One region of the Micromonospora inyonensis genome, then DNA from elsewhere that is predicted to be linked to it. Evidence: riboswitches for the same ligand, from Rfam matches in the RefSeq annotation. Region 1 holds a riboswitch; each other region holds the start of a gene.

Region 1 (7,512 bases):
TGCTCTCGATGCGCCGCGAGGGACGGCACATGGTGCTGGTCAGCGACGGACGGCGACCGCTCGGTGTGGTGACCCTCGACGATGTCCTGGCCGCCATCGTCGGCGGAATCGGTACGAAGGGTGCCCGCGTGGTCGCCGGAGCATGAAACGAGACCCCCTCGCCTTGATATCGCCCCGCGGCTTCCCTAATGTGGGGCACCGGCCGCTGTGGATCGTCTGCCCCGCCATCCTCTCCCTCGCGGGGCGCCCGGTGGTCTGGTCGCCAAAGGAGTTCGTGCCGGTGGCAACCCTGCCCCCTCAGCGTCACGCACCGGATCGACTCCCCACTCGTCCGGGTGGGCTCCGTCGGTTCGTTCGTACCCTGGTCACCCTGTCCGCCGCCGTCGTGGTCGGCACCGGACTGCTCGCTGCTCCCGCGCACGCCGCGCCCACTCCCGAGGAGATCGAGGCGCAGATCGACAAGCAGTGGGAGCAGCTGGAGCCCACGATCGAGAAGTACAACGAGGTCCGCAGCCAGCTCAAGGTCAACGTGAAGAAGTCGGCCGACCTGGAGAAGAAGATCCAGCCGCTCGCGCTGCAGAGCGACGTGGCCATGAACCGGATCGGCGCCCTGGCCTCCCGGCACTACATGACCGGCCCATCGCAGGAGATCGGCGCGCTGCTGGTCAGCGCGAAGCCGGGCACCCTGGCGGAGCAGATGGGCATGCTCGACCGACTCGCCGCCCACCAGCGCAAGGAGCTCCAGGGCGTGCTGGCGATCCAGGCGAGGTACGAAGCCGAGAAGCAGAAGCTCGACGCCCTCATCACCAGCCAGACCCAGCAGGAGAAGGACCTGGCGGCGAAGAAGATCAAGATCGATACGGAGATCAAGCGGCTCCGGGCGTCCATGCCGAAAACTGCGGTCAGCGCCCCCGGCTGCCCGCTGATCAAGGGCGTTGTCAGCAGCAAGGCCAACACCGCCATCAGGACCGCCTGCGCCCAGGTCGGTGACCCGTACGTCTGGGGCGCCACCGGGCCCAACTCGTTCGACTGCTCCGGGCTCACGCAGTACGCCTACCAGGCCGCAGGCATCCACCTGACCCACTTCACCGGCGCGCAGTGGCGCGAGACCAAGTCGATCAGCCGCTCCGAGGCCCGCCCCGGTGACCTGGTCTTCTTCTTCAGCGACCTGCATCACGTCGGGCTCTACCTGGGCAACGGCATCATGGTGCACGCCCCCCGGGCCGGTAAGCCGGTGCAGGTGGCCAGCATCAACCACATGCCGGTCGCGGGCTTCCGCCGCCCGTACTGACCGATCCATCCTGACGACGGGGGTCCCCGGCCAGTGGCCGAGGACCCCCGTCGCGATGGGCCAACGAACGGCACCCACAGTGGTTACTGTCGGAAATCGGCAGGTGGCACTCCCGCGAAGCGTGTTGCGGATCGACGACGGCCGTCCCTAGTCTCGGCACTTGCCGAGCCGGTGACAGGTCCGCCATTCGGAGGCGGCGACGGCTCGACACCGCCGAGTCGCACGACGCACGTCGCCACAACGAGAAACGTCACCACAGCAGAGCGAGCCGGGGAACCACCAGCACCATCGGGGTGAATCCGTACGCCAGGTAGGGCGCTCCCTTCCCGCCCGAACCCGTCAGCTAACCCGGTAGGCGGTCAACGGAAGAAGGAGTACGGAGCCCGGTGGCACACCATGCCCCGCGGCCACCGTCCGCCCGGTCGGCCACGGCTGCCCGGACGACGGCTGCGCCGCGTCCATGCTGGTCCCGCTTCACCACCGTCATCACCGTCCTCGCCGGAGCCGCCGTCCTCGTGACGGGCGGTGCCGGCGCGGCCCGCGCCGAACCCTCGGTAGCCGAGATCGAACGCCAGATCGACCGGGAGTGGAACGCCCTCGAGCCGGTCATCGAACAGCACAACGCCACCCGGCAGGCGCTCGCCGCCAAACGGCGGCAGGCGGCGGCCCTCACCGCCCGGATCGAGCCGCTGCGACGCCAGATCGACCAGGCGATGAGCAAGGTCGGCGGGCTCGCGGTGCGGGCGTACAAGGGGGAGAACGCTTCCGCCCTGAACGCCATGCTGGCCAACCCGTCGCCAGCCACCGTCGTCCACCAGCTCGAACTGCTCGACCAGTTCGCCCGCCGGCAGCAGGACGACATCCGGCACGTGGTCGGGTTGCGAGACCAGCTCAGCGCCCGCAAAGCGCCGCTCGACCGGCTGATCGCACAGCTCGGTCAGGCCGAACGCCAACTGGACGCCAAGCGGCGGCAGATCGACGCTGACATCGCCCGCCTGCAGAAAATGCGCCTGAAGGCGTACGGTGACGGTGGTGGCACCAGCCTGCGCCCCGCCCCCTGCCCTGCCGTCTACCCGGGCGGCGCCGCCGGCCGGGCCGTCGGCTTCGCCTGCGCCCAGATCGGCAAGCCCTACGTCTGGGGGGCCGAGGGGCCGAACGCGTACGACTGTTCCGGGCTCACCCTCGCCGCCTGGGCGCGGGCCGGGGTCAGACTGCCGCACAACGCCGCCCAGCAGCGGCGGGCGACCGCCCCGGTGAGCCGGAACGAGCTACGCCCCGGCGACCTCGTCTTCTACTACGCCGACCTGCACCACGTCGGCATGTACGTCGGCAACGGCTGGCTGGTGCACGCCTCCCGGGCCGGCGCGCCGGTGAAGATGAAGCGCGTCGACGACGGCCCGGTGCACAGTTACGGTCGGCCGGGCTGAGGTGGTAGCAGGGGACCCCTGTTACCGCTTTTTGTGTAGCAGGGGTCCCCTGCAGGCACCTGACGAAGCGGAGCGAACACCATCGCCAGCACCGGACCGAGGGGTGGCGGGGGGCGCGACGTTCAGCGGGTGGGCCAGGTACGCCAGTTCCGCCAGGCCCGGCTCGGGGTGGGCCCACGCTGCCCCTGGTAGCGCGAGCCGTAGACGGCGGAGCCGTACGGATGCTCGGCCGGCGAGGAGAGCCGGAAGATGCAGAGCTGACCGACCTTCATGCCGGGCCAGAGGGTGATCGGCAGATTGGCCACGTTGGAGAGTTCCAACGTCACGTGACCGGAGAAGCCCGGGTCGATGAAACCGGCGGTGGAGTGGGTCAGCAGGCCGAGCCGGCCCAGGCTCGACTTGCCCTCCAACCGGCCCGCGAGTTGGTCGCCGAGCGAGATGACCTCCAGCGTGGAGGCGAGCACGAACTCGCCGGGGTGCAGCACGAAGGGCTCCCCCTCGGGGACCTCCACCAGCGAGGTGAGGTCGTCCTGCTGCCGCGCCGGGTCGATGTGGGTGTAGAGGTGGTTGTTGAAGACCCGGAAGAGCCGGTCCAGGCGTACGTCGATGCTGGAGGGCTGCACCAGACTCGCCTCGAACGGTTCCAGCGCCAGCGTGCCAGCCTTGATCTCGCTGACGAGGTCGCGGTCGGAGAGCAGCATCGCACCACCATAGCGAGGACCATCGGCCCCACGATCCGGCGGGTGACCAGCGCGTCGGGCTGCGTTTTCGTACGCGTGTTCGATAGGATGTCGGTATGGCTTCCTGGTCCGAGTTCGCCGCCGACGAGCCCCGCCTCGCCGACGCGATCCGCCTTCTCATGCAGCAGTACGGCCCGGGCTTCGGCTACCTGGCCACGGTCCGGGCCGACGGTGGCCCCCGGGTCCATCCGGTCTCCCCGGTCATCACCGACGAGGGGCTCTTCTGCTTCGTCATCGACTCGCCCAAGCGCCGCGACCTGGAGCGCGACGGGCGGTACGCGCTGCACTCGTTCCCGCCGGAGGAGAGCGACGACGAGGCGTACGTGGCCGGACACGCCCGTCCGGTCACCGACCACGCCCGGGTGGCCCGGCTGGCGGAGAACTTCCGGGCCGAGCCCCGGGCGGACTGGCGGCTGTTCGAGTTCACCGTCGACGTGGCCATGCTCGCCCGGCGCGATCACGTCGGGGTGGAGGCTCCCGGTGCGCGGCAGGGCGGCCCGGCGGTGCAGGTCTGGCTGGATCCCCGGGCGAGTGACACTTCGGCGGCCGGTCAGCCGGCCGTACCGGGACGGACCGGGCGACGACGGGCCGCGCACCGGGCCGCGGCCTGAGCCCGGACACGCCGATGCCGGCTCCGCGGGACGGAGCCGGCATCGGGTGCGTCGGGCACGTCAGGCGGCGCGGTACGCGTTCCACGCGGTCAGCATGCGGCTGGCCTGCCCCGGGGTGAACTGGTACATGCACGAGTCGTACGTGTAGTCCATGAAGTTGGTGATCGGGTCCAGGCCGGCGGTGGAGCAGGTGTCCCGGCCGGTCGGGCATTCGAACGCCGGCGACGCCTCCGCCGGCGTGTCCGAGACACTGTCGCCCGAGCTGGCGCAGCCGCCCTGGAAGGTGTGGTACAGGTTCAGCCAGTGGCCCACCTCGTGGGTGCCGGTGTCGCCCTGGTTGTAGTTGGTGGCGGTACCGCCCGGCAGTGACTCGCTCAGCACGACGACGCCGTCCATGCTGCTGAGCCGACGGGTCGGGAAGGTCGCCCAGCCGAGCAGGTCGTCGCTGAGCTCACCCAGATAGATGTTCAGGGTGTCCTTGCCGCCCTCGCGGAGCGAGGTCTTCATCGAGCGCTCGGCCGAGGAGCCCTGCACGATCGGGTACCACGACGGGTTGGTCACCCGGTTGATCTTCTGGAGCTGGAAGGCGAACGCGGTGGCCGTACCGCCGGTCGCGCCGCTGAAGGACTGGTTCAGCACGCTGATCTGGGAGCTGACCATCGAGTCCGGGATGTTACCCCCGGCCCGGGTGCTGTCCCGCTGGATCACGTGTACCACGACCGGGATCGTGATCGAGGCCGTCGCCGCCGGACCCTGCTTCAGGTCGGTCCGCTTGGCCCGTGCGGCCAGCGCGGCGGCCAGGTCGGCCTCGCGCTCACGGACCTGCGTCGCGGTCAGCTCGTTCGGCTCGTGCTTGGCGACGCCACCGGCCTTGATCTTTGCGTCGGAGTGGGTGTCGGCCGGCTCGGCGCAGGCCTCGTCCGCGTGGCCCGGGTGGCCCGCGTGAGCCGCCGCAGGGGCGACGCCGACCGCCGCCGTGCTGAGCAGCAGGGCGAGGGTCGTGGTTGCGACTCCGGCCACACGCCGGGTCAGCAGGTTGGGACGAAGTCCCATGTGTCCACCTCTTTCTGCCGGCGTGACGTGGGGTCTGTCACACCGCGGCTGAGAACGTGTGGCAGAGGTTACAGCTGATAGACACATTTGAGAATGGCCATCTGTTGCCGCGCGGTAACGGTTTGGCGCGTCCGGTCGGTGAAGCCTTCAGCGTCACGCCGTGGGCCTTTTGAAGACAACGAACGGATCCCCACCGATGCAGTGCAGGGCGCGGGCATCCCCTGAGGGTGGTGGCCGAGAGGGTGTCGGCGTCCGTCCATGTTGGCCAATACCGGCGGAGGCCGGAAGTGCCCCGTCTGGGACGGCGAGCAGGGCCAGCCACGGCCGGCGGTTGTGGGTGCGACCGCCTCCGCCGGCCCGGCCCGCAGCGACGGTCAGCTCGCCTGATGGACTGGCCCTTCGCCGTGGACCGGGCGTTGTGCGGATGCCGGGTCGGGGGCCGACGGCCGGCCACCGAGCAACGGCGGTGGGGTGCCGTGGCGGGTCGAACGCAAGCCAGCGACGAGCAGTATGACGGCGGCGGTCATGACGCCGGTGGTCACCACCGCCGCCACCAGGCCCTGCGCGGCCGGGGTCGCGGACGCCAGGTTGTACCCCGCGTGCCAGCAGGCTGCGGCGATGACGCTGCCGCCGGCCCGGTTGTAGACGTAGGCGAGCACGAGCGCACCCGCCGCCATGCCGAGGAAGAACCCGACCAGGGTGACGAGGTCGAAGCCGCGGAAACTCTCCAGGATCACGAAGAGCGGCGCGTGCCACCCCGCCCATACCAGCGCGGTCAGCAGAGCGGCCCGGGTCGGCCCGAACCGCCGTTGGAGCCGCTCTTGGAGGAACCCGAGCCAGCCAGCCTCCTCGCCGAGCCCGTTGACCAGGACCAGCGCGGCGAGGACCGGCAGTGCCCCAGCAGCCGTGCCGCTGATCGCGAACAGAGCTCCGCCGGCGGGCCAGTCGCTCCCGGCGATTCGCTGGCCGAGCAGGACCGCTGCGAGCAGGATGAGCGGACTGAGGACCAGCAGCACGGTCCGCCAGCCTCCCCGCCAGAGCAGCAGGCGGTGGCCGTAGCGGCGCAGGGCCGGTCCACCTCCGATGGCCGCCGTGATGGCGAGGGCCGCCAGCAGCGGCCGAGCAGCCCCGGCAGGTGCGTCGGCCACGCGTCGCCGGGGCGGACCACGCCGCCGCGCAGCGCGATCGGCAGCCACCAACTCCACGACAGCAGGTAGGCCAGCACGACGAAACAGCCGATCGGCCTTTGCCGCGCAAGCCGTCGCAGGTACCCGGTCATAGCTGCATCCGACCAGGCCATCGACGGGTGTGACAGGGCCGGAAGTCCCGGCAGCCAGGGACCGTCGTAGCTTCCAGTGAACAACCGCTGCTGAGGCGTTGCTCAAGGCCGTTCTTCAGACGTGGCGATCGTCGGACCTGATGTCGGGCGTGTCGATGATCGGCGGACAGCGAAGTCTTCGGTAGGTGGCTCTCTCAGCCCGCCCGGTCCCGTTCGCGTGAAGCGGCCGTGCGACTTCCCCGCAGCTTCGGTCGGAGGGAGGGCGGGTAAAGGAGGGGTACCTTGGTGCGGACGGCGAGCCGCTCAGGTACAGTGGTGCCGCCTGCGGGTGTAGTTCAATGGCAGAACATCAGCTTCCCAAGCTGACAGTGCGGGTTCGATTCCCGTCACCCGCTCCACCACGAGGCCCCAGCTCAGGACACGTTTCCTGGGCGGGCCTCGGTCGTTGCTGCGGCTTCCGGCGCGCGCGTGCCCGCTGCGTGTCCGATCCTGGCTCTAGCTTTTTTCCTGGTCGACCGGTTCGAGGCCGGGCCGGAGCCATCATCGGCCCACCCCGGTGCGGTGAATGCGGTGGTGCCGCTGGTCGATCCGTCGGTACCGTTCGGCCTCACGAGGATTCCGAGTGGTGAGGTCGACATGAGCAGCGGTGACGGCACGATGGTGCTGTGGCGTCCGACCGGCCCGGAGGAGTTGGCCCTCATACGCGGGTCGGGGTGGCGTTGCTGGCCTCCACGCCTGCCGGAACAGCCGATCTTCTACCCCGTCCTGAACGAGGACTACGCGATCATGATCGCGCGGGACTGGAACGTGCCGGCGTCCGGTGCCGGCTACGTCACCCGTTTCCGGGTGGACGCGCAGTTCGTGAGTCGCTACCCGGTGCGGCAGGCCGGCGGGAAGACCATCCTCGAACTGTGGGTACCGGCCGAGGAACTGGACGAGTTCAACGCGCACATCGTGGGCCTGATCGAAGTCGTCCACGAGTTCCACCAGCCACGCCAGGTCGTCCTCGCCGTCGGGTGACCCCCTTTCGGAGCTGCCGGGCGGCAGGTCGGCCGGAAATCGCAGGCCGTAGGGTGTGATCATGCGCATCGGCATCGTGATCCTCCCCGAC
Region 2 (7,512 bases), 510 kb from region 1:
ACGGCGGCCACGACCACGCCGAGGAGGGCCAGCCAGATGACGGCGGCGCGGGGCACGTCGATCAGGACGGAGGAGAGGACGGTCTGCATCACCAGCACCTCGTGACGGGACGGACGGGACAGGACTCGACGGGTGCCCGGTCCGGACGGGCACGGGGGCGCGAGCGCCTCGGGAGTCCCCGCCCACGGCGGACGTCGACCGGCGGAGGACAGGAACGTCCGGGGCGGTCGGTCGCGGGCGGTCGGTCAGGTCCGGGGCGGTGCGCGTCGGCCCGGGAGCCGCTGCCCCGGGTCGGCGGCCGGCGGCGGAAGCAGGGTGCCCACCCGGGGGGCGGTGCCCAGATCGTCGATCGGGCAAACCGGCGGCTGTCCGGTGTCGCACCGGTCCCCGACGGGGCGGGACGACACCGGGGCGCTGACCGGCCGGACGGTCGGTTGCGGGACGACGGCGACCGGGACCGGCCGGAGCTGGGGCGCGGACGCCAGCGGCGCCTCGGCCGGGGCGCCGGTCGTCCCGCCGAAGGTCAGCGTCAGGACCAGGGCGGTCAGTGCCAGGCGGGTGAGGACGCGCAGGGCGCGCAGCATCGTCGGCCGGAGCGGGCGGACGAAGGCGGGCGGCTGCACCGTTCCAACCTATCGGTCGGACCGCCCGGTCGCCCGTCGGCGACCGTGGTGTGACCGGATCCACCGCCCGTCCCCGGACGCGTCGCCGCTGTTCGAGCCGGGGACGCGGCCCGCCCGCCACGTCCGGCGCGCCGTGCGGAGCATCGCTCCACAGCGGACGGTTGAGAGCCGACCGGGCGGTCTCAGGATGCGGAGGAGGGGGCGGGGGTCGGCTCCTCGTCGCCCGGTTCGGCGAAGAGCGCGAGCAGGGCTCCGACGTGCTGGTACGCCTCGGCGGGGTGCCGGAACCGCCCGGCGGGGTTCACCGTGTACTCGTTGCGTCGACCGACCCGGGTGCGTCGGAGGTACCCGCCGGCCTCCAGGTCGGCCACGATCGCCTGCGCGGCCCGTTCGGTGACGCCCACCTCGTCGGCGACGTCTCGAAGCCGGGCCGTGGGGTTGCGGGCGATGGCGAGCAGTACGTGTGCGTGGTTCGTGAGGAAGGTCCAGTTGCGCTGGCTCCCGTTCTCACGCTGAGTCGTCGCCATGACCGTCATGTTATGACCTTCGTTTCGCATTCACCGCCGCGCCCTCCGGTGTCAACACCTGAAACGCATATCACGTATCCCTTGACGTGGTTTGCGCTCCGTGTGACCGTGGTGGCGAGCCGTGTCCGCCCTCGTCATGCGTCCGTGCGGGCCGGCCCGGAGAAGGGGTGGGGAAGTCATGACCGTTCCTGCTATGCAGCAGCCTCCGACGAGTCCCGCGCAGGCGCTGGACGAGCTGCTTGCGGGCAACCGGCGTTTCGTCGCCGGCAGCCCGCTGCATCCCAACCAGGACGCCGGTCACCGAACCGCGGTCGCCGACGGGCAGCATCCCTTCGCGGTCCTGGTCGGCTGCTCCGACTCCCGCCTCGCCGCCGAGATCATCTTCGACCGGGGCCTCGGGGACCTCTTCGTCGTCCGGACCGCCGGGCACACCGTCGGGGCCGAGGTGCTCGGCAGCGTCGAGTACGCGATCACCGTCCTGGAGACCCCACTGGTGGTCGTCCTCGGCCACGACTCCTGCGGCGCCGTGCAGGCCGCCCGGGAGGCCGACGGCACCGGGGCGACGCCCTCCGGCTACCTGGGGGCGGTCGTCGGCGCGGTGGTGCCGAGCCTCCGCCGGGCCGCCAGGGAGGGCGTCGACGACATTGACGGGATCGTCGACATCCACATCGACCACACCATCGAACTGCTGCTGGAGCGCTCGGTGACCCTGAATCGGGCGGTGCGGGACGGGCGGTGCGCGGTGGTCGGCATGTCGTACCGCCTGGCTGCCGGCGAGGTGCGGATGGTCCGCGCGATGCCCGCCAGCGAGGACGTCACCCTCGTCGCCGGCCCGGCCGCCTTCACGGCCCCCTCCGGCAGCTGACCTCCGCCCGGCCGGCGGTGCGGGTGGCCGGCGGCCCTGGTGGCCCACCGGCGTCGACCCGGTCACGCGAACAGGCCCCGCTCTCCCGGATGTGTGGAGGCGGGGCCCGTGTTCGTTCGGCTCGGGGTCAGAGCATGGACACGTGTACGTGGTCGGTGTGGTCGGAGGGGCCGCTGTACGACTTCCAGCCGGTCGCCGGGAACCAGATCTGCTTGTTCCAGATCACGTAGTAGATGCCGAGTTGGTCGGCGTTACGCACCAGGAACGCGGTGAGGTTGTTGCCGTACATCCGCTCCGCCTTGGTGTCCCAGCTACTGAACCCCGACTTCTGGAGCGACCAGTCGCAGGCCCGCCCCTTCGGGTGCTCGTACGGCCCGCCCGGTCGGTAACACCCGACGAACAGGTTGAAGCCGGCCCGCTTGACCTCCCTGTACATGTGCAGGGTGCGTGGGGTGATGCAACCGCCGGTGGTCGGGTCGTCCTCGGTGCAGCCCAGCGGGCGCCAGTTGCCGTTGCTGTCCCGCCCGGGGCCGGGCCGGGCGATCGGGGAGGTGGCGTCCACCAGGCCACCGGTCAACCCGACGCCGCCGACGAGGGCGAGTGACCGCTCCGCCTCGCGCTGGCGCTTCTTCAGGATGTCGGCCTGCCTCCGTTCCTCCAGCACCTCGGCGTCGAGCGCCTTCTTGGCCCGTTCCGCCTGCTCCTTGGCGGCGGCGACGGCGGCGACCTTCTTGTTGTTGACCATGTTCATCTCGTCCAGCGCGCCGGCCCGCCTGACGAACGAGTCGGGCGTGTCGCTGTCCAGCAGCATGGAGGTGGGGCCGACCCGGCCGGTCATGTAGGACCGCACCGCGATCTTGGCCACCTGCGGGGTGAGCGCCTTCAACTCGTTCCGGGTCCGCTCGACCTCCAAGGCGAGGGCGAGCTGACGGTCCGTCGAGGCCCTCAGCTTGGCCTGGGCCTGGGTGTAGCTGCGGTTCGCCTCCTCGATGACCTCGTTGAGGAGCTTGGGCTGTTCTCCGTCGTGCCCCGACGGGCTCGACGGCTCAGCCAGCGCCGGCGCGGGCCCGGCGGCCACGGCGAGGGCGGCGAGCACGGCCACGACAGGTTTCAGCCAGCGGCGTAGGGGTGCCGTCACAGTTTTCCCTTCCGTCGACCGCCGACCGGGTTAGCTGACGGGTTCGGGGCGGAAGTGGCCCCTACCGCTGACGCGGATGCACCCCATGAACCTGGTTCCCCGGTTCGCCGGTGGGCGATTAGGCGGTGGCCCCGCTGGCGCCGGTGCGCGCCTTCGGCGGTAACCGGCAGCGAGGTTACCTGACGGCGGGCATGGGGTTCTACGCCCGGATCCCGACCAAAAGCGTTATTTCCCTATTGTTCTCCGTCGCTCCTGTCACATTTGTCAAGATCAGGCCGGATGGCGGTGACGTTATGGAGTGTCACCAGGTCGGATCCGTGTTCGCCGGGCGGCCCGGAGCGGGTGCGGAATCGGTCGCTCCGGTGGCGGCCCGGGGGCCGCTCAGCGCGGCGAGGGCCTCGTCCCGCTCGCCGGCGGGCCGGGGCAGCCGGCGGGTCGGCGTACCACCCCGGCCGGCGGTGGTCACCAGGGCGGCCAGGCCGGTGGTGATCGGTACGGCGGCGATCAGGCCGAGCGTCGCGACGATGCTGCGGACGATCTCCTGGGCGAGGAACTCGCTGGTGACGATCTCGCTGACTCCGCGCGCGTCGGCGGTCAGCAACAGCAGCAGGGGCAGCGAGGCGCCCGCGTACGCGAGCACGATCGTGTTGACCGTCGAGGCGATGTGCGCCCGGCCGACCCGGGTGGCCGCCCGGTAGAGCTGGAGCCGGGTGAGACCGGGGTTGGCGTGGGCCAGTTCGGTGACCGTGGCCGCCTGGGTGACCGTGACGTCGTCCAGGACGCCCAGGGAGCCGATGATGATCCCGGCCAGGAGCAACCCGTGCAGGTCCACGTCGGCCTGGAACATCGACAGGGTGGTGGCGTCCTCGGAGCCGTACCCGGTGAGGTGGGTGAACGCGGTCGCCAGGCTGCCGAGCAGGCCGGTGAGCACCAGGCTGGCCAGGGTGCCGAGGACGGCGACGGAGGTCTGCGCGGTGACCCCGTGGGTGAGGTACAGCACCACGAACATGATCAGCGCGGCGCCGGTGACCGCCACCGGCAGTGGAGCCTGCCCGGCGCTGATGCCGGGCAGGACGAAGGTGAGCAGGATGGCGAAGCTGGCCGCCAGCCCGCCGAGCGCGGCCAGGCCGCGCCACCGGCCGAACGCGACGATGGCGACGGCGAACGCCAGGGCCAGCCAGATCAGCGGCTTGCCCCGCTGGTGGGCGGCGATGCTGTAGGCGCTGACTGTCGGGTCGGCCGGGTCGGTGAGCACCACCAGGACGATCTCGTCGCCGACCTCCACCGAGGGCGACCCCGGCCCGGCGGGCAGCGCCGTCTCGACCTGTTGCCCGGCGTCCGGCCCGGTGTCGACGGTCACCGTGGCGGTCCCGCACGGCCCCTCCGTCGTCCCCTCCGGGGTCTCCGGGGCAGGTGGGCAGGGTTCGGTCACCACCCGCGTCACCGTGCCGTGGTAGCGGGGCGCGTCCTCGCCGCCGCCGACCGACGGCGTGTCCCGGGGCCAGAGCACCAGCGCCGCGACCAGGGTCACCAGGAAGAGCGGGACCACGGTCGCGATCAGGACACGCCGTACGCGCGGCGGCGCGGCGGCGGTGGGACGGCTGTGGTCGTGGCCCATGCTTCTCCCAACGGTCCTGGCGTGGCGGGTGCCCTGGCCGGACCATTCTGCCGGGTCCGAAGCGGCAGCTCGCAGGCTGTTCGGCGGCCCGGCCCGGGTCCGCTCGGTGGGAAGTTCGTCGGCACGCTGTGGAGCTGCCCCGTCCATGCGCCCGCCGGGTCACCGGCACCTCCCGTCGTGCCCGATCGGCAGCACACACCGCCGTCCGGCGCCCAGCCGCGCGTCACACCAGATCCGGGTACGCCGCGACTGGTCGTCCTCCGCGCTGACGGTGGCCTCCCCGAAGTCCAGTTCCGGCACGTGCCCGAGGGAGTCGCGCAGCGCGACCACGAGGGCGACGGCGTACGCCCGGCTGGGCAGTGTCAGCGGCAGGTGCAGGACCCAACGGCTCAACGTCACCACCGCCCGTGCCGAGGGCCGGAGTCCGCCGGCCGGCGCTGGGTGTACTCGGACTGCCAGCGGCGCAGCGCCTGACGAATCCGGTCGCCGTCGGCCTCCACGGCCCGGATGTGCCGGTGCAGCCGCTCCACCTCCCCGGCGACCCGGTCGAGATGGGAGCGGACCTGGTCCGGTGCGAGTCCGCGCCAGCACCGGTCGAATTCAACGCTCCGGATCTGGTGCGGCCCGAGCCGCTTGCCGTCAGGTAGATCACGGCCGTCGACCTCTCCCTGCCGGGTCCGCCGCGTTCGCGGGAAACTGCGCCGCGAGCGCGGCGACGGTCTCCCGCAGGGCGGCGGCGGTCAGTTCGAGCTGCCCGGCGGCCCGTGCTCATTCCCCGGTCGCCGCCTCGACGGTCGGGCCGTCCTCCCCGGCGGCCCGGAGCTGTTCCCCGGCAGCCGCTCCGCCTCGTCGGCCAGGTCCAGCGCGTGATCGGCACCCCGCTGCGCCGCGCGCAGAGCGGGATTCGTCGCCCCGACCCGCACCCGTTCCAGCAGGACGACGGCCGCGCCGACCGCGACGTACGCCTCCCGCAACTCGTCGGCCACCCCGGACACCGCCCAGGCGGCACTGGCCACCGGCACGTTTCTGACCTGCGGGTACGCGGGCGGCACCGGCGCGACGGCCGGCTCGACCGGCACCGACAGGTACCGGTCCGGGCAGGGCCAGGCGCAGCCGCAGCCACAGCGCCGCCAGGCCGTACGCCAGTCGCGGCGGTGACGCGGAGCGAGCGGGACGGAATGGTGTCGGGGCACGGGACCTCCCTCTTTCGGCATTTCGACGATGTCGTGGTGACCGTGGGTGTACAGCGTGCCCGCCTCGCCCCAGGATTCCGAACACTCCGCTTTGTCATGACGACCGTGGGTGACCGTCTCGGGCTGGGTGGGGGTACGGCGACGTGGACCGAGGAGAGTGGAGAAACATGTGGGAATCTCGCCGTCCGAGTTCCTGTTGCGCGAGCTGCGTCGGCGGCGGATGGCCGCCGGACTGACCCAGGACGCGCTGGGTGAGCGGGTGCACTACTCGAACACGCACGTCAGCGCGATCGAGACCGGCGTCAAGCCGCCCAAGCCGGAGTACCTCAAGGCCGTGGACGAAGCCCTGGAGACCGGCGGAATCCTGCTCAGCCTCTGGGAAGACCTGGTGAAAGACGCGGGCACGCCGGTCTGGTTGCGGGAGTGGATCGAGTACGAGCGCGAAGCTGTCATTCTGTGCTGGTACGAGCCCGCGTATGTCCCAGGGTTGCTCCAGACCGAGGCGTATGCCCGAGCGGCGTTGTCGAACGGCTGGCTGTCAGCCGAAGACGTTGATCAGCGAGTGGAGTTCCCGCATGGGTCGCCAGTCCTGTCTGACACGCAGTCCGGTTCCGCAACTCTTCTTGGTCCTGGATGAGATGGTCATTAGGCGGACCTGCGGTAGCACGAAGATCATGGCGGAGCAGGTCGATCATTTGATCGGCCTCGCCGAACAGCCGAATATTCAGGTGCATGTCGTGCCCTTATCGGCTGGCCTCTATCCCGCCCTTGCGGGAGGCTTCATCGTGGCGGATCTGCCAGACAGCGGCAGAGCCGGCTACATCGACAACCAACTGTCTGGCCAAGTCGTTGATCGGCCTGATGACGTTGCTAGGCTCGGCCCTTCGTTAAGGGCGGTCCACAGGGTGGGCAGGAAGCAAAGAAGTGCCTTTTGATCAGGGAAAATGGGACTTGCTGAGGGTCCGATGTTCCTGTCACGGAAGGCACTTGCTGGGTGAAGGCTACCGCAACACGTCCGAAGATCGCGGTCACCGGTGGTGGACGGGGCGTGGTGGGCCACGTCGGTGCCCGCCTGCTTGCGGATCTGGCCGACGTGACCGGGCTGACCAGCGCGTTCGGTGAGGCCTTGGCAGGACTGCGGCAGCGGCAGGGCGGGCACGATCCGGGCCGTGTCACCGTGGACCTGGCGGTGATGCTCGCCGACGGCGGCGAGGCCATCGCTGATCTCGCGGTGCTGCGGGACCAGCCCGCCCTGTTCGGGCCGGTCGCCTCCGACCCGACCGCCTGGCGGCTGCTGTCCCGACTGGACGAGCCGATGCTGGCCGAGCTGCGGGCCGCGCGGGCCCGAGCCCGCGAGATCGCCTGGGCCCAGCACGCCGACACCCGCGGTGACCTGCCGCAGCCGATGGTGGCCGGCCGGCGGGTCGACGGTCTGGTCCTGGACATCGACGCGACGATCGTGCTCTGCCACTCGGAGAAGGAAGCAGCGACCCGGACCTGGAAGAAGACGTTCGGCTACCACCCGCTGCTGTGCTTCCTGGACAACAC
Region 3 (7,512 bases), on a different contig from region 1:
TACCACCTGGGGTGACCGGACCGCTCCGGGGTGGCACGACTCGCTTGGGAGCGTTTCCAAGCCCGGCTCTGACCGGTAGGGTGAGGTCCTTCCTCGGCTGCGGGAGCCAACCCCTGGTCACCACGGCGGTGGCCAGGGGTTCGACGTCGGAGCCGGCTCAGGTGTCCAGGCCGGCCGGCGAGTTGGGGCGGTCGACGTCGACGAACTCGATGTCGTCGGGGTCCCGGTCGCTCCGGCTGCCGACGGCCCGCGCCGCCGAGCCGGCCGCCCACCCGATCGCCGCACCGGCCAGGGCGGCGCCGATGAGCAGCGCCCAGGGCAGGGCGGGTCGGCGTCCGGCGAGCGCGTCGAAAGCGAGCACCGCCCGGCGGCGGGCCTCCTCGGCCGCACCGCCGACCAGGTCACCCGCGTCGTCGGCGAAGGTGAGACCGTTGCGCCGCGCGGACCGGGCGGTGTCGCGCACGCTGTCACCGGCCGAGTTGACCGCGGACGTCAGGTGCCGCCACGCCTGGTCGGCGATCCGCTCGGGTTTGCTGCGGCGTTCCAGCAGGGTGGATCCGATCATCCTGGCTACCTCCTCAGGTACCGAAGCCGGCGTCACGTCGGACCCACGGCGTCGGGTCGGCGCGGTTCGCGCCTACCCGCCCGTGACGTACCGGTCGGGTGAACGCGAACACCTCGTGCCCCGTCCGTCGCGCGGGCAAACCCGTCCGGCGATGTCGATCACCGACGGTGAGCGCTGCCCCCGACCGTGACCGACATCTGTCGGCGTCCTCGGGTCAGCGCAGGGTGACCACGGCGGTGCCGCGGGCGAAGTCGTCGTCGCCGTCGTCATCGTCGTCGCCCGCGCCGCCGAAGCCGCAGGCCAGCACCAGGGCGAGCAGGGCACCCACACCCGCCAGTCCGAGCAGTCTCTTGATCATTATTGGCTCCTTCGTCGACGCCGTCGGTTGCGTGGGGCTGATGCTAGGCAGGTCGGTCAATGGCCGGTCGGCGGGCGGCCCCGCTGGTGGGCGCGCCCGGACGGATGGTTGCGCACCGCCCCGAAAGGCGACCGCTACCCTTGGTCCTGGTGCGTGGGAACCCCGGACCGGGTGTTCGAGGAGGGAGGAGAGTCGGAAATGGGCGACTTGTCGCTCCTGATCCGCGAATTACTCACCCCCGGGGGTGGCGACCGAGGCTGTCGGAGGAATACTCTCGGTCGCGGCCCGCGTACTGATGAGGCGCCCGGAGACGGGCGAGTGGAGGTGCTCGCGTGAGCCTGTCGATTGTCAAGTCGGTCCTGACCGGTGGCGTCGTCGAGATCGTCCCGCGCGGTGAGATCGACGTCGACACCGCGTACGAGGTACGCGAAGCCGTTGTCGAGGTGCTCGCCAAGAGTCGCCCGACGCGGATCGAACTCAACATGAGGCTGGTGACCTTCATCGACTCGGTCGGCATCAGCGCGATGGTGGCCGGGTTCCAGACCGCCGAGGTGAGCGGGGTCAAGCTGGTCGTCACCGAGCCCAGCCGGTTCGTCCACCGGCAGCTCTGGGTGACCGGCCTGCTCGGCCTCTTCGGCGCGCCGGAGCCGTACTTCGCCGGTGCCGCCGTCGCGCCCGAGCCCGAGGTGCTGCCCGGCGCCTGACCGGCCCGTCCGCGGACCGTGGCCGGTCCCGCCGCGTCGTGCCCGGGCCGTGGCCGGTGGCTCAGGCCGGTCGCCATTCCTCGCCACTCAGTCCCGACAGGTCCACGTCGGCCACCTCGATGACCGCCCGGATCGCGGTCACGCAGGCGTACTCCTCGGCGAGCCAGAACAGGTCGGTGCCCGGCTGCACCGCCTGTCCCGGCTCCTCCAGCGAGGTGCGGACGAACCCGTGGCCAGCCTCGGCGACCGTCATCTGCACCTGACCGAAGCTGGCCAGGGACGCCCGGCGCACCCCTCGCAGCCGCTCGTACGGCAGGTCCGGGGCGTTGACGTTGAGCACGCTCTCCGCCGGTCCGGCGGTCAGCCGGGGCAGCAGGTCCAGGGCCACCCGGGCAGCCGTGGACCAGTGCCGTTCGGGGTCGCGTACCCGCACGGCGGGGTGCACCGCCGCGCCGCCGCTGCCGGGGGTGACGTCGGCGGCCGAGAGCACGTCCAGGGAGACCGCCATCGCCCGGCAGCCGTTGGCGGCGGCGGTGAACGCCGCGCCCACCGTGCCCGAGTGCAGCACCGCCCGGCCGGCGTTCGCTCCCCGGTTGACGCCGGAGAGGACCACCGTCGGGGGTGGTCCGAACGCGCCGTGCACGGCGATCAGGACGATGAAGCCGGGGGAGCCGCCGACCCCGTACACCGGCACGTCCGGCAGTTCCGGCAGCGGATGGGCCCGGACCACCACGTGCCCTTCGCGCTCCAGCGCGGTCATCGAGGCACTGGTGCCGCTCGCCTCCTCCAGCGGAGCCGCGACCACCACGTCCAGCCCCCGCGCGACCGCCGCCTGGGCGAGCCGTGCCAGTCCCGGCGCGGCCACGCCGTCGTCGTTGGTGACCAGCACGCGCGGGCTCATCGTCCGGCCGCCCGGTCGGCCAGTTCCTCCGGGGTGGTCCGTTCCTGTGGGCGGTTGCCCGCCGGGACCAGCCGCACCCGGTCCACCAGCCCGGCGATCGAGTCGAGACGCCCGGTGCCCAGGCCGTGCCGGGTGACGTTCAGCGCCCCGGCCGCCGCGCCGGTGCGGATCGCGGTCCGGATGTCGCCCTCGCGGGCGATGACGGCGGCCACCCCGGCGGTCATCGAGTCGCCCGCGCCACGCGGGTCGGCCGCCTCCAACCGGGGCATGACGACCTCGAGGACCTCCCCGTCGACCAGGGCGAACGCCGGCTGCTCGGCCCGGCTCACCACCACCGTCTCGGCCCCGGCCGCATGGAGGTCGTACATGGCGCGGGTCAGCTCGTCCTCGTCCGCCGAGCGGGCCCGTCCGTCGCGGAGCAGCTCCTCGTGGCTGACCTTGAGGAAGAACAACCCGCTGGCGAGCACCGCGTCGAGGTGCTCGCCGGAGAGATCGGCGACCACCCGGCCACCGTTCGCGCCGAGGTCGGCGGCGAACCGGCGGTAGAGGTCGGGCGGGACGAGGGACGGCTCGCCGGGCCCGCTGAGCACGCTGACCGGCGCGCGTAGCCCTTCACCGAGCGCCAGGTTGTACAGCTCGTCCAGCTCGTGCCGGCGGAGCGGATGGCCGGGGACGTCGGCGACCTCCTGCCGGGCACCGTTGCGGCGGTCGTGCACGTATCCGCCGCTGGCGGTGTCCCGCAGCACCCGCTTCAGCCGCACCCCCTCGGTGATCAGCAGCGGTTCCAGCACCTGGCCGATCTCGCCACCGAGGCTGGCGCAGAGCACCACGGGCACCCCGAGCGACATGATCATCCGGGCCTGCCAGACCCCCTGCCCGCCCGGGTGCAGGTGGAGTTCGGTCTCGTCGCTCGGCTGGTCGATGGTGACCGTCAGCACGGGTGCCGGCGCGAAGACCATCACGTACCCGTCGGGACCGTCCATGGTGCCCGCCTCTCGTCCGCTCGCGCGGCCCGGGTTCCCCGCCCGGTGTCGCTCATGCGACCCCTTTCAGGGGGTTGTGGAGGACGGTGTCCGGGTCGTCCCGCCGGGGCGGTACGGCACGCGGCCCGCCACCCCCGGGTGGGGACGACGGGCCGCGCCGGGTGGCTCAGTAGACCGACAGGTGGACGTGGTTGGTGTGGTCGCTCGACGGATCGCCGCCCGCCCCGCTGTACGACTTCCACCCGCTGCTGGGCAGCCAGATCTGCCGGTACCAGATGACGTAGAGCACCCCGAGCCGGCTGGCGTTGTTCTTGAAGTACGCCGCCAGGTTGTCGCCGTACGTCTTGTCGCCGCCGGTGGCGTCGCCGCCGAAGCCGCTCTTCTGTGCGGCGAAGTCGCAGGCCCGCCCCTTGGGGTGCTCACCCGAACCGCCGGGGCGGTAGCAGGAGACGTACCGGGTGAAGCCGGCGGCCTTGGCCTGGTTGAGCGCGTGCAGCGTACGCGGGGTGATGCAGCCGTCGGCGGGCGTCGGGTCGTTGACGCTGCACGACTCGGGTGGCCAGGACCCGTCGGGGTTGCGCGGCGCCGGCTTCGCGGTGGCGGACCGGCTCGAGTCGCTGCCCCCGCTGGGGCGGGTGGCCGCCGTCTTCCGGTTGGCGACCACCAGGGCCTGCTCGGCCTGCTGCTTGCGCTTCTCCATCACCGCGACCTGCTTGCGCTGCTCGGTGATCTCCCGGTTCAGTGCCGTCTTCGCCCGGTTGGCCTGTTCCCGGGTGGTCAGCAGGCCACGTAGCTCGCGGTCCTCGTTGGCGGCCACCGCGTCCAGCGCGGCGACCCGGTCCATGAAGTTGTCCGGCGAGTCGCTGGCCAGCAGGGCCGAGGCCGGTCCGAGCCGGCCGGTCCGGTACGCCAGCCCGGCGATCACGCCGACCTTCTGGTCCCGGACCGCCAGGTCCTTCTCGATGGTGGTGAGCTGTTCGTTGATCTTCTGCTGGCGGGCGACCGACGTCGCGAGCGCGTCCTTCGCGTCGAGCCAGCCCTTGCTGGCCGCCTCGAGTTGGGCGCGCAGGGCGGGGGTGCCTCCCTCGGGGTCGTCGCCGGGGGCCTTGGCCGCCAGCGGAGGCGCCGCCGCGGCGGGGACCACGGCGACCGGCGTGGCCGCGACCCCGAGGGCGAGCGTCGCGGCGATCAGGGCCGCCATCCGGGCGGCGGTACGTCGTACGGGTGCCACTACTGGCATGCACATGTCCTTCCGTCAGCCGCCGACCGGGTTAGCTGACGGGTTCGGGACGGAAGATCCCTACCGCTCACGCGGATGCACCCCAAGGACGTGGTTCCCCGGCTCGCCGTCATCGGCGATTAGGCGGCGGTCACCGCAGGCGCCGGAGGGCGCCGCCTGGCGTTGACCGGATCCGAGACTACCGAAGCCGGTGTCCCAGGGGCAGCGTTGGCCACACCACTCCCAGGAATCTCCACCGGCATATCCGACATAGCCGGACAATACACGCCGAGATTTAAGTTTGCCCTAATTACCACTCGACCCGGTCGCAGACGCCGGGCGACTGACCGGGCTCGAGCTGGAGGGTGGCGTGCTCGATGTGGAAGTCCTCGTGCAGCGCCGTCCGCGCGGCGGCGAGCACGGTGCCGATCTCGGCCGCCGGGTCCGTGGTCAAATGGGCCGAGACGACCTCCATCCCCGAGGTGAGCGTCCAGAGGTGCAGGTCGTGCACCTCGACCACGCCGGGGACGGCGCCCAGCCGGTCGCGCACCGCGCCCACCTGAAGGTGCTCCGGCGCGGCCTGGACCAGGATGCGCAGCGCCGCCCGGCCCAGCCGCCAGGTGCGCGGCAGGATGAAGACCCCGATCGCCACCGCGACCAGCGGGTCGGCCCACCACCAGTCGGTCAGCGCGATGACCACCGCAGCGGTGATCACGCCGACGGAGCCGAGCAGGTCGCCCAGCACCTCCAGGTAGGCGCCGCGCAGGTTGATGCTCTCCTTCGCGCCCTCGCGCAGCAGCCCGAAGGCGACCAGGTTCGCCAGCAGGCCGAGCACCGCCACCACCAGCATCGGACCGGTGGTCACCTCCGGCGGGTCGCCGAACCGGCGGACCGCCTCGACGAGCACGTAGACCGCGACCCCGGAGAGGAGGACGGCGTTGGCCAGCGCGGCGAGCACCTCCAGCCGGTAGAGGCCGAAGGTGTGCTGCGGATCCCGGCCGGCCCGTCGGGCGGCGGTGATCGCCGCCAGCGCCATGCCGATGCCGAGCACGTCGGTGAACATGTGGCCGGCGTCGGAGAGCAGGGCCAGCGACCCGGTGCCGAGCGCGGTCACCGCCTCGACCGCCATCAGGGCGGCGAGCAGCCCGAACGCCGCCCAGAGGCGGCCGGTGTGTCGCTGTGCGGCGTGTGCGATCCCGCCGTGGTGGTCATGACCTGCGCCCACGCCCCCACCCTCCGTTCCCCGTTCGGCCCGGACCCAATGTATGTTCACATCGCTATGTATGCAAGTAAGGGCGGGTCGCCCGCCCGGAACGGAAGCGGCGGGGGAGGGGCAGCCGGCCGGGGCGGGGCGGACGGGTCAGTCGACCGGATCGATGGTGGTGAGCCGCTGGGTGGCCCGGGAGAGCGCCACGTAGAGGGTCCGAACGCCGGAACCCGGCTCCGCCCGGATCTCGCCCGGCGCGACCAGTGCCACCCCGTCGTACTCCATGCCCTTGGCCTGGAGGCTGGTCACCACCTGGAGGCGCGGCGAGTCCAGGTGGGCCAGCCAGCCGGCGACCTCGTCCCGGCGGGGCACCGGCGTGATCACGCCCACCGTCCCGGCCACCTGGGCCAGCAGCGCGGTGACCGCCTCGACCGTCCGCGCCGGCAGTTGCGCCATCGGCACGGTCAGCGCCACCGGGTGCACGCCGGTGGACCGGACCGCCGTCGGCAGCGGGAGGTCCGGGTGGATGGTGCGGATCTCGGCCGCCGCCACCGCGAAGATCTCCGCCGAGTTCCGGTAGTTCGTCGTCAGGGCGAACTCGTGCCGCTTACGCCGGCCGAGCGCCTGGTCGCGGGCCCGGGCCAGCTCCTCGGGGTCGCCGGTCCAGGCGGTCTGCGCCGGGTCGCCGACCACCGTCCAGGACGCCAGCCGGCCCCGCCGGCCGAGCATCCGCCACTGCATCGGCGACACGTCCTGTGCCTCGTCGACCACCACGTGCGCGTAGTCGCGGTAGTCGGCCGGGCGTTCCCGCGCCGCCGCCCGCTGGGCGCGCTGCCGGTCGGTGAAGGTGCTCAGCTCCCGGACCCCGCCGGCGAGCTGGAACGGGTCGCGCCGACGGCGGGCCGGCTTCATCGGCTGGCCGAGCAGCGCGTCCAGCTCGTCGAGGAGGGCGATGTCGGCGATGGTCAGCCCGTCGCGGTCCAGCGTCCGCCAGGCCGCCGTCAGCGCGCGGATCTCCGCGCCGGAGAGGATCCCCCCGGCGTACGACCGCAGCCGATCCGGCCGGGCCAGCCACCCGAGCACGTGGCGCGGGTGCAGGCGCGGCCACCACGCCTTGAGGAACTCCCGGAACTCCGTCCGGTCGGCCAGCTCGTCCTCGAAGGCCCGCTGCTCGGGCAGGCCGGGTACGCCCAGCCGGCGGACCTGCGCCCAGAGCGCGGCGAAGATCCCGTCGAAGCCGGCCCGGCGCACCTCGTTGCGGCGGGCGCCCCGGGGCAGCGCCCGGGTGCGGATCGCGTCCAGCTCAGGCCGGGTCAGCCGGAGCAGCTGCCCCCGGTAGAGCAGGCGCAGCTCGTCCGGACCGTCGGGGACCGCGTCCCGGACCGCGCGCTCCAGCACCCGGCGCATCCGTAGCGAGCCCTTGACCGCCGCCACCTCCGGCGGGTCGGAGCGGATGGCGGACATGCCGGGGAAGAGGGAACCGAGGGAATGCAGGGTGGCCGTCTCCTCGCCGAGGGACGGCAGCACCGAGGCGATGTACTCGACGAAGACCGCCGACGGGCCGACCACCAGGAT
Region 4 (7,512 bases), on a different contig from region 1:
CGCAGGTCTTCCCGGTCAGCCGCTCCGCCACCGGCACCCATGTCGAACGGGACACCGACGTGCAGGCCGCGCTGCGCACCGCGTTCGAGGCCACCGGCCGGATCGACCACGTGGTGGTGACCGCCGGGATCCTGGAGAAGGGCGCCCTGGCCGAGATGGACGAGGCGACCATCGACCGGCTCCTCCGGGTGAACTTCGTCGGGCCGGTGACCGTCGCCCGGCACGCGCTGCCGTACCTGCGCCAGACCCGGGGGCAGTTGCTGCTCTACACCTCCAGCTCGTACACCCGGGGCCGGGCCCGGTACGCGCTCTACTCGGCGACCAAGGCGGCGCTGGTCAACCTCACCCAGGCCCTCGCCGACGAGTGGGCCGAGTTCGGCGTCCGGGTGAACTGCGTCAACCCGGAGCGCACCGCCACCCCGATGCGCACCCGCGCGTTCGGCGCGGAGCCGGAAGGCACCCTGCTCGCCGCGGCGACGGTGGCCCGGGCCTCGCTGGACGTGCTCCTGTCCGACCTCACCGGCCAGGTGATCGACGTCCGCCGCTCGGCCGACGAACCGGTGGTGCCGGCCCAAGCCGGGCCGGCTCCCGCCGCCGCGCCGTCGGGTCGCTGAACCCGCGCCCCCACTTCCCACGCCACAGGCAGGAGAGTCAGCGAGATGCGTGGCACCCTGGTCCGGAAACTGCTCGCCCGGTGTCTCACCGTGGGCCTGGCGGTCCTGGCCTTCCTCCTGATCGCGCTCACCGGGGCGACCCTGCCCGGACTGCTGCTCGCGGTCGCCGCGCTCGCCGCCGGGGTGTGGGAGCGGCGGGTCCGTCCGGGCGCGGACGTCGCGGGCGAGTCGGTCCTGGTCGCCGCCGGCATCCTGATCGGGTACGCCCGCCGCCTCGACGCCGGCTTCGACCCCGCCCTGGTGGCCACCGCGCTGGTGGTGCTGGCGCTGGTGCTGCTCGACGGGCCGCTGCGGGAGGCCGGTGGCCTGGAGATCCGCACCGCCAACCTGCCGGTACGCCACGGGCTGACCACCGCCCACGTCGGCACGGCGATCCCGGTGCTGCTCGGCGCGGTCGCCTTCGGCGCGCTGCTCGCCCTGCCCACCTGGTACGCCCTGCTGGTCAGCCTGCTCGTCGGCGGCCTCGCCGGGGTGGTCGGGCTGCGTCTGGCCCGGCGGCGGTTCCGCCCGTCGACGGCGGCCAGCCCGGTGGCCCGCGCACTGGCCCGGCACCAGCCGGAGTTCCTGCTCTACTTCTCCGCCCCGCCCGGCTCGGAGTACCAGGTCACCATGTGGCTGCCGTACCTGGAGCGGATCGGCCGGCCGTTCCTGGTGCTGCTGCGCGAGCCGGAGTTCCTGGCCCCGATCGCGGCGGCGACCCGCGCGCCGGTGGTGTACTGCCCGACGCTGAAGGCGATCGACGAGGCGCTGGTGCCCAGCCTGCGGGTGGCGTTCTACGTCAACCACGGCGCGAAGAACGCCCACTGCATCCGCTTCACCCAGCTCACCCACATCCAGATCCACCACGGCGACAGCGACAAGGCCCCGAGCGCCAACCCGGTCTCGGCGATCTTCGACCGGAACTTCGTGGCCGGGCAGGCGGCGATCGAGCGGTACGCCCGCGCCGGGGTGCAGATCCCGGCGGAGAAGTTCGTCGTCGTCGGCCGTCCCCAGGTGGAGGCGATCGGGGTACGCCAGCCGCCGGTGCCGATGCCGGCCCAGCCGACCGTGCTCTACACGCCCACCTGGACCGGGCACCACGCGGACGCCGACTACTGCTCGCTGTCGGTGGCCGAGGCGCTGGTCGGGCGGCTGCTGGCCCGGGGCGCGACGGTGATCCTGCGGGCCCACCCGTACACCGCGCAGAACCCAAAGTCGGCCCGGCAGCTCGCCCGGGTGGAGGAGGTGCTCGCGGCGGACCGCTCCCGCACCGGCCGGCAGCACGTCTGGGGCACCGAAGCCAGTCGGGCGATGAGTCTGGTCGACTGCGTGAACCGCTCCGACGCGCTGATCTCCGACGTCTCCGGGGTCATCTCCGACTACCTCTACTCGGGCAAGCCGTACGCGGTGACCGACATGGGCGCCGACGGCGACGCGTTCACCGAGCGCTTCCCGCTGGCCCGCTCCGGCTACGTGCTGCGCCGGGACCTGGCCGACGTCGACGACGTCCTGGAGCGGCTGCTCGGCACCGACCCGCTGGCCGAGGCCCGCTGGGCGATGCGCACCCACTACCTGGGCGACTTCCCGGTCGAGTCGTACGCCGAGGGGTTCCTGTCCGCCGCCCGGGCGCACCTCACGCCTTCAGGTGGTAGGAGGGGCCCCCTGTTACCGCATTTTGAGGAGCAGGGGTCCCCTCCTACCACAGCGGCGGCTGTTCCCCGCGCAAGGGCTCAGGCGGAGTAGCCGCGGGTGGCGGCCCAGTGCGCCAGGCTGATGCTGGTCATCCAGTACGAGCCGGCGGCGGCGTTCGCCGGGTCCGCGATCTTGACAGTACGACCGTTGTCCCGGTAACCGACCACCGTCAGGTAGTGCCCGCCGGGGTAGGAATGCCATCCCCCCGCCACGTCGGTGGCGGAACCGGCGATGTTCACCACGACGGCGTACCCGCTGCCGACGGCCCGCACCACGTCGGCCTGGAGCCGGTCCATCTGGGCCGGGGTGGCCGCGCCACCAGGGATCGTCCGGGTCCGGTAGACGTCCCGGCCGACGAGGTCGTTGAGGACCCGGGTGGTGTCCTCGGCGGAGTTGGTGCCGGCCTCGGTGGTGTGCAGCCGCCGGGCGAGGTCGTCCTGGCTGCGAACGACGTCCCGGGCGGTGAGCGCGATCCGGGTGGCGGCCGGACCGCAGTAGTAGAAGGTGGTCTGCTCCTGGTACTGGATGTCGAGCACCTTCGACGCGGGCGGCTTCGGCGGGGTGGGGCTGGTCGTCAGGTCCGGGTCCGGCGAGCGGGTGGCGGCGGGCGAGGCGGAGCGGGTGGCCGGAGTCGCCGCGGCGGCCGGTGGGGTGGTGGCGACGGCGGACGGGTTGGCCGGGGACGCACTGGCGCGGTCGCGGTGCCGGGAGGCGGCGGTCGACCGGTCCGGCTCGGCCGCCGTGGCCACGGTGTCGTCCCGGCGTACCGGTGTGTCGGTGTCGACGAGCAGGACGCCGGCGGTGGACGCCACCACCAGCACCGCCGCCGAGGCGGTCACCTGGTAGGACCGGCGGGTTCGGAACAGGGTGAACGGTCGCGGGACCGGGTACTTCACGGATTCCTCCACGGAAGGCAGGGGTGGAGAGCGGCGCACCTCATCGGCGCGCGGACGGACCGCACGCGGGATCGACGGGTCGCGGAGGGTGCCCGCTCGGACAGCGCCTGAGGACGGACGCCGGAGTCAGTGCCGGCGACGCGGACGGCCGGCCGGCGGCACCTGGGCACCGTGGAGGAACCGGGAAACGGGGGTGTACAGCACGGACTACTCCTTCCGATACCGCCTACCGGGTTAGCTGACGGATTCGGGCGGGAAGATCGCCCTACCGCGGGTCGGCCCCGCGGATTCACCCCGGACGTACGTGGGTCCCCGGCTCGTCGAGCACGATTAAGCGGGCCGGCACGGTGTCGCCCTTTGCGACCTACGACCGCACCAGACGGGCCGACACTACTGATACCTTGATCCGCTGCCAACCCTCGTGAACAGGCCGAACGACCCCTCATACCCGGAATTCGAGCGCGTTTCCGGGCTGACGACGCTGAATGGGACGAGCCGTCTACCCGTCATCGTCGAGGCGGTTACCGCCACGGGTCGGCACAACCGGGCCGCCGCACCGGGCGCAGAACGGGACGACCGGGGTCGAAGGTGCCGCACGGCAGGACGTGGCCCGGGTCACGTCACGATCCGGTCACGCCGCCGACTGCGGTGACCCCGAAGTGCCACAGGGACCCCGCAGCGGCCCGGGGGACGGGACCGGTCAGGGCGTCAGCCCACCCGCGCCGGCCGCCACCGGGCAGCGGGACGGACCGCGCCGGGCACCCGTCGGGACGCGGCGACGACCGTCGAGGTGCCCGCCCGGAGGCGCTCCGCGGCGAGGGACGCCTCCTCCGCCAGGGACCGCGCCGCCCTGGCGGCCACCTCGGCTCGCTGCCAGGCCGCCCGCTCCCGCTCGGCCGCCGTCCGGTACTCCACCCGCCGTAGGTCGCGCAGCACCCGGGACAGGACCGCCTCCTGCACGACCGGGTGCAGACGGGGGTCCCACCCGTTGCGGCGGGCGAACACGTCGCTGAGCGCCCGCACCGACAGGTCCCCCCGCCAGTACGCGGCCATCGCGGACCGGTGCAGGAACCGCTCGCGGGCGACGTACTCGGCCGGGGTGCGGGGCGTCCGGGGTGCCGGCAGGGCGGTGGCCCCGGCGAAGCGACGGGCAGCCGTCTCCGCCTCGTCGTACGCCCGCCAGGCCTGGTCGACCCGTTCCTGCGCGGTCAGCCACTCCGTCCGACGGCGGCGGGCGGTGTGCGCGGCCCCGGCCGCGGCAACGGCCACCTCTTCGGCGTACCGGCGCAGGTCGGCCGGGTCGCGAACGACGGGGTCGCCAGCGGCCGGGGCCGGGGCGGGTGGGGGCAGCACCCCCTCCCGTTCCCGCTCGGGGCGTGCCACCAGGACGGTGAGCACGGTCAGGGCGAGCACGAGCAGGGCGGACCAGATGGCGGCCGCCCGGGGCACGTCCACCAGGAACTCGTAGAGAACGATGTCCATCGTCGGCACCTCACGGAACACGGAGCGGGTGGGGGCCGCACGGACGCCTCGGGTGCGGGCGCGACCATCGTCGCAGCCACCGGTGGGCCGTCGGCGGGTGCGGGGTGAGGTTCGTCGGATCAGCTCGGGCCCCGGGGACGGGACACCCGGAGCGGACAGATCAGCGGGGCGGTGGTGCCCGGGAGCCGGCCGCACCGGCGTCGGTGCCGACCAGCGGCCGGACCGGGGGCCGGCCGACCGCCCGGGACGCGGCCACCACGACCGGTGCGCCGACGGCCGGGCCGGTGCCGGAGGGCGTGCCCGCCTCGTCGCGGGCGTCCGGCTCGACCCCGTCAGTCGTGACCCCGTGGGCGGGGTACGACCCGACCAGGGCGGGCAGCCGTCCCACGGAGAGGCTTCTCTCGGCGAGGACTGGCACACCGCCAGCGGGGAGGCCCCCGGCGAGGGCGCCGCCGCTCAGCGCGAGGGCGACCGCCACGGCGAGGCTGGTGAACACCCGGAACGCCCGGCGCACCGACCGCCACCGATGGCAGTCGAGCACGACGGAAGACACGCAGAGCATGTTACCCCGAACGTCGGGTACCCGCATCGATGCCAGCCGTGCCGGAATCCGCGGCCTGGTCACCGGCCGGGGCCACGGCGTGTCCGCACCGGTCGACGCCGTCGGCGGCCCGCTGCCGGGGCGTCACGGCCGCCCGGTCCCCGGTCGCGGACGGATCCCCGGCCGGGGCGGGACGCTTCCGGCTGGGAGCGAGCAGGCGCATCATCGGGGTCTCCACCCACCGGTAGAGCAGCCAGGCCAGCAGCAGGTTCAGCAGCAGGAAGCCGACCGCCACCAGCGGCCCCGTCCAGCCGGTGAAGCCCACGCCGTAGTCACCGGTGAGCCGGAGGATGGTGACCATCACGAAGACGTGCACCAGGTAGAAGGCGAAGGACACCTCGCCGAGCCAGACCAGCGGCCGGGATCGCCACGGCGAGGGCAGGCCCCGCACGTCGGCCCGGGCCGCCGCGGTGATCACCAGGATGTACGCGGCCGACAGCAGCGCCGCCCAGAGTTCCGCGCGGATCCACTCACCGGCCACCGCCCAGGTGACCACGAAGACCAGGCTGGCCAGCGGCAGGGCGGGACCGCGCCAGTGGCCGCGCCGCATCAGCTCGGCCGCGGCGACGCCCATCCAGAACTCGGTGGACCGCACCAGCGGGAAGATCTGGGTGAACCACCAGCGGCTCTCCTCGGGCACCAGGAGCTGGCCCGGCCAGAGAGCGAGGATCACCAGCGGTACCGCGACCACGACGGTCCAGAGCATCCACGACGACGCCCGGCGCAGCGCCGGCAGGACGAAGGGCAGGCAGAAGTAGAAGAACAGCTCGCAGGAGAGCGACCAGCTCACCGTGTTGACGCTGTAGAAGTAGCCCGGGGTGGGGTTCCAGGCCTGCACGAGCAGCAGGTTCTGCACCGCCGCCGAGGGGTTGACCGGGTCGGCGAACCAGAGCCCGACCAGCAGCGCCACCGCCCACATCAGCACGTGGTTCGGGTAGATCTTGGCCACCCGGCGCCGCCAGAACGCCCACTTCGTGTCCTGCGGACGGGCGGACCAGACCAGCACGAACCCGCTGAGGACGAAGAAGAACTGCACCCCGGACAGGCCCAGGGTGAACAGTTGGTCCACCACGACCTTGAACTCCGGCTCGACGATGATCCGCATCGTCCCGACGTGGAAGCCGAAGACCAGCATCGCCGCGATCCACCGCAGTCCGGTCAGGGAGGGCAGGCGGGACAGGGACCGGTCGGCCCCCGCCGTCGGGGTGAGGCTGGTCATGACACCGCCCGCGGGTACGGCTCGCGGATCGGCATACGGGTTCTCCCGTCGGTCGGCCGGCGTACGCCGGATTGGTCACACCGGGCGGAACCGGTCGGTGCCGCCCCGCCGGGCACCCTACCCCGAGCGGCCGCCTCTCGTACGCGTGTACGAGATGCAGGTAGGATCGGCCGGGTGGCCGACATCGCGTACCAGCCCTCGATGCTGGACCTCACCGACCAGGGCCCCGCCCTGGAACCGCTGGTCGGGCGGGTACGCCGGCACGAGCTGGGCCGGGGTGCCTGGGTCGACCACCTCCCCGGCTGGGTATGCGGCTCCGATCCGGTCCTCGCCACGCTGCTGCGGGAGGTGCCCTGGCGGGCCGAGCGCCGCCGGATGTACGACAACGAGGTCGACGTGCCCCGCCTCCTCTGCTGGTACGCCGCCGGCCGCCCGCTCCCCCACCCCGCGCTGACCGCGGCCCGCGCCGCCCTCAACCGGCACTACGCCGCCGAACTGGGCGAGGAGTTCGTCACCGCGGGCATGTGCCTCTACCGGTCCGGCCGGGACAGCGTCGCCTGGCACGGCGACACCATCGGCCGGGGCGCGCACGCCGACACCATGGTCGCGATCGTCTCGTTCGGCACCCCCCGACCGCTGCTGCTGCGCCCGCGCGGCGGCGGGACCGGCCCGCGCTTCCCGCTCGGCCACGGCGACCTGGTCGTCATGGGCGGCTCCTGCCAGCGCACCTGGGAACACGCCGTCCCGAAGACCAGTCGTGCGGTCGGGCCCCGGGTCAGCGTGCAGTTCCGCCCCGCCGGCGTCGCCTGAGCCTCCTGCGCCGACCGCCCGCCCCGCGTCCGCCGTCACCGACGGCCGGTCCAGCGGGCCGGCCGCCGCCGGCGCTCTGCTACAAACGTCCAGGGTCGCCGCCGCCCCCACCAGGTCCCACCGACGTGAAGGGCAGTTGCGCCATGACCCCACCCCAGA

What was found. Region 1 has a riboswitch for cyclic di-AMP ahead of GA0074694_RS07130 (C40 family peptidase). Riboswitches for the same ligand answer to the same signal wherever they lie in the genome.
Positions count from the first base shown of each region.
Region 2: linked by a shared signal. The riboswitch ahead of GA0074694_RS09540 (coiled-coil domain-containing protein) and the one ahead of GA0074694_RS07130 (C40 family peptidase) in region 1 are both predicted to bind cyclic di-AMP.
Region 3: linked by a shared signal. The riboswitch ahead of GA0074694_RS16775 (coiled-coil domain-containing protein) and the one ahead of GA0074694_RS07130 (C40 family peptidase) in region 1 are both predicted to bind cyclic di-AMP.
Region 4: linked by a shared signal. The riboswitch ahead of GA0074694_RS28490 (C39 family peptidase) and the one ahead of GA0074694_RS07130 (C40 family peptidase) in region 1 are both predicted to bind cyclic di-AMP.

Region 1 covers NZ_FMHU01000001.1:1,576,161-1,583,672, forward strand. The annotation lists partial or broken gene GA0074694_RS07120 (CBS domain-containing protein) at 1-146, shown strand, start outside; gene GA0074694_RS07125 (C40 family peptidase) at 275-1,291, shown strand; cyclic di-AMP (ydaO/yuaA leader) riboswitch at 1,515-1,664, shown strand; gene GA0074694_RS07130 (C40 family peptidase) at 1,678-2,718, shown strand; gene dcd (dCTP deaminase) at 2,841-3,419, opposite strand; gene GA0074694_RS07140 (pyridoxamine 5'-phosphate oxidase family protein) at 3,515-4,069, shown strand; gene GA0074694_RS07145 (zinc metalloprotease) at 4,130-5,122, opposite strand; gene GA0074694_RS07150 (CPBP family intramembrane glutamic endopeptidase) at 5,497-6,318, opposite strand; tRNA gene GA0074694_RS07155 (tRNA-Gly) at 6,726-6,799, shown strand; gene GA0074694_RS07160 (hypothetical protein) at 7,038-7,421, shown strand; gene GA0074694_RS07165 (LLM class flavin-dependent oxidoreductase) at 7,477-7,512, shown strand, end outside.
Region 2 covers NZ_FMHU01000001.1:2,083,652-2,091,163, forward strand. The annotation lists gene GA0074694_RS09520 (hypothetical protein) at 1-89, opposite strand, end outside; gene GA0074694_RS09525 (hypothetical protein) at 246-623, opposite strand; gene GA0074694_RS09530 (helix-turn-helix transcriptional regulator) at 806-1,159, opposite strand; gene GA0074694_RS09535 (carbonic anhydrase) at 1,329-2,015, shown strand; gene GA0074694_RS09540 (coiled-coil domain-containing protein) at 2,143-3,153, opposite strand; cyclic di-AMP (ydaO/yuaA leader) riboswitch at 3,158-3,288, opposite strand; gene GA0074694_RS09545 (YibE/F family protein) at 3,455-4,771, opposite strand; gene GA0074694_RS09550 (hypothetical protein) at 4,931-5,170, opposite strand; gene GA0074694_RS33580 (hypothetical protein) at 5,167-5,301, opposite strand; partial or broken gene GA0074694_RS33585 (DivIVA domain-containing protein) at 5,314-5,385, opposite strand; gene GA0074694_RS09560 (hypothetical protein) at 5,512-5,964, opposite strand; gene GA0074694_RS33590 (Scr1 family TA system antitoxin-like transcriptional regulator) at 6,122-6,601, shown strand; gene GA0074694_RS33595 (DUF5753 domain-containing protein) at 6,540-6,899, shown strand; gene GA0074694_RS09570 (IS1380 family transposase) at 6,959-7,512, shown strand, end outside.
Region 3 covers NZ_FMHU01000002.1:373,844-381,355, forward strand. The annotation lists gene GA0074694_RS16750 (hypothetical protein) at 1-15, shown strand, start outside; gene GA0074694_RS16755 (hypothetical protein) at 158-565, opposite strand; gene GA0074694_RS31705 (hypothetical protein) at 780-923, opposite strand; gene GA0074694_RS16760 (STAS domain-containing protein) at 1,256-1,627, shown strand; gene surE (5'/3'-nucleotidase SurE) at 1,689-2,528, opposite strand; gene GA0074694_RS16770 (PfkB family carbohydrate kinase) at 2,525-3,511, opposite strand; gene GA0074694_RS16775 (coiled-coil domain-containing protein) at 3,678-4,742, opposite strand; cyclic di-AMP (ydaO/yuaA leader) riboswitch at 4,756-4,887, opposite strand; gene GA0074694_RS16780 (cation diffusion facilitator family transporter) at 5,041-5,955, opposite strand; gene GA0074694_RS16785 (HelD family protein) at 6,091-7,512, opposite strand, start outside.
Region 4 covers NZ_FMHU01000002.1:3,201,932-3,209,443, forward strand. The annotation lists gene GA0074694_RS28480 (bifunctional cytidylyltransferase/SDR family oxidoreductase) at 1-614, shown strand, start outside; gene GA0074694_RS28485 (CDP-glycerol glycerophosphotransferase family protein) at 660-2,396, shown strand; gene GA0074694_RS28490 (C39 family peptidase) at 2,384-3,253, opposite strand; cyclic di-AMP (ydaO/yuaA leader) riboswitch at 3,450-3,588, opposite strand; gene GA0074694_RS28495 (hypothetical protein) at 3,950-4,723, opposite strand; gene GA0074694_RS28500 (hypothetical protein) at 4,884-5,276, opposite strand; gene GA0074694_RS28505 (acyltransferase family protein) at 5,287-6,543, opposite strand; gene GA0074694_RS28510 (alpha-ketoglutarate-dependent dioxygenase AlkB) at 6,745-7,353, shown strand; gene GA0074694_RS28515 (uracil-xanthine permease family protein) at 7,497-7,512, shown strand, end outside.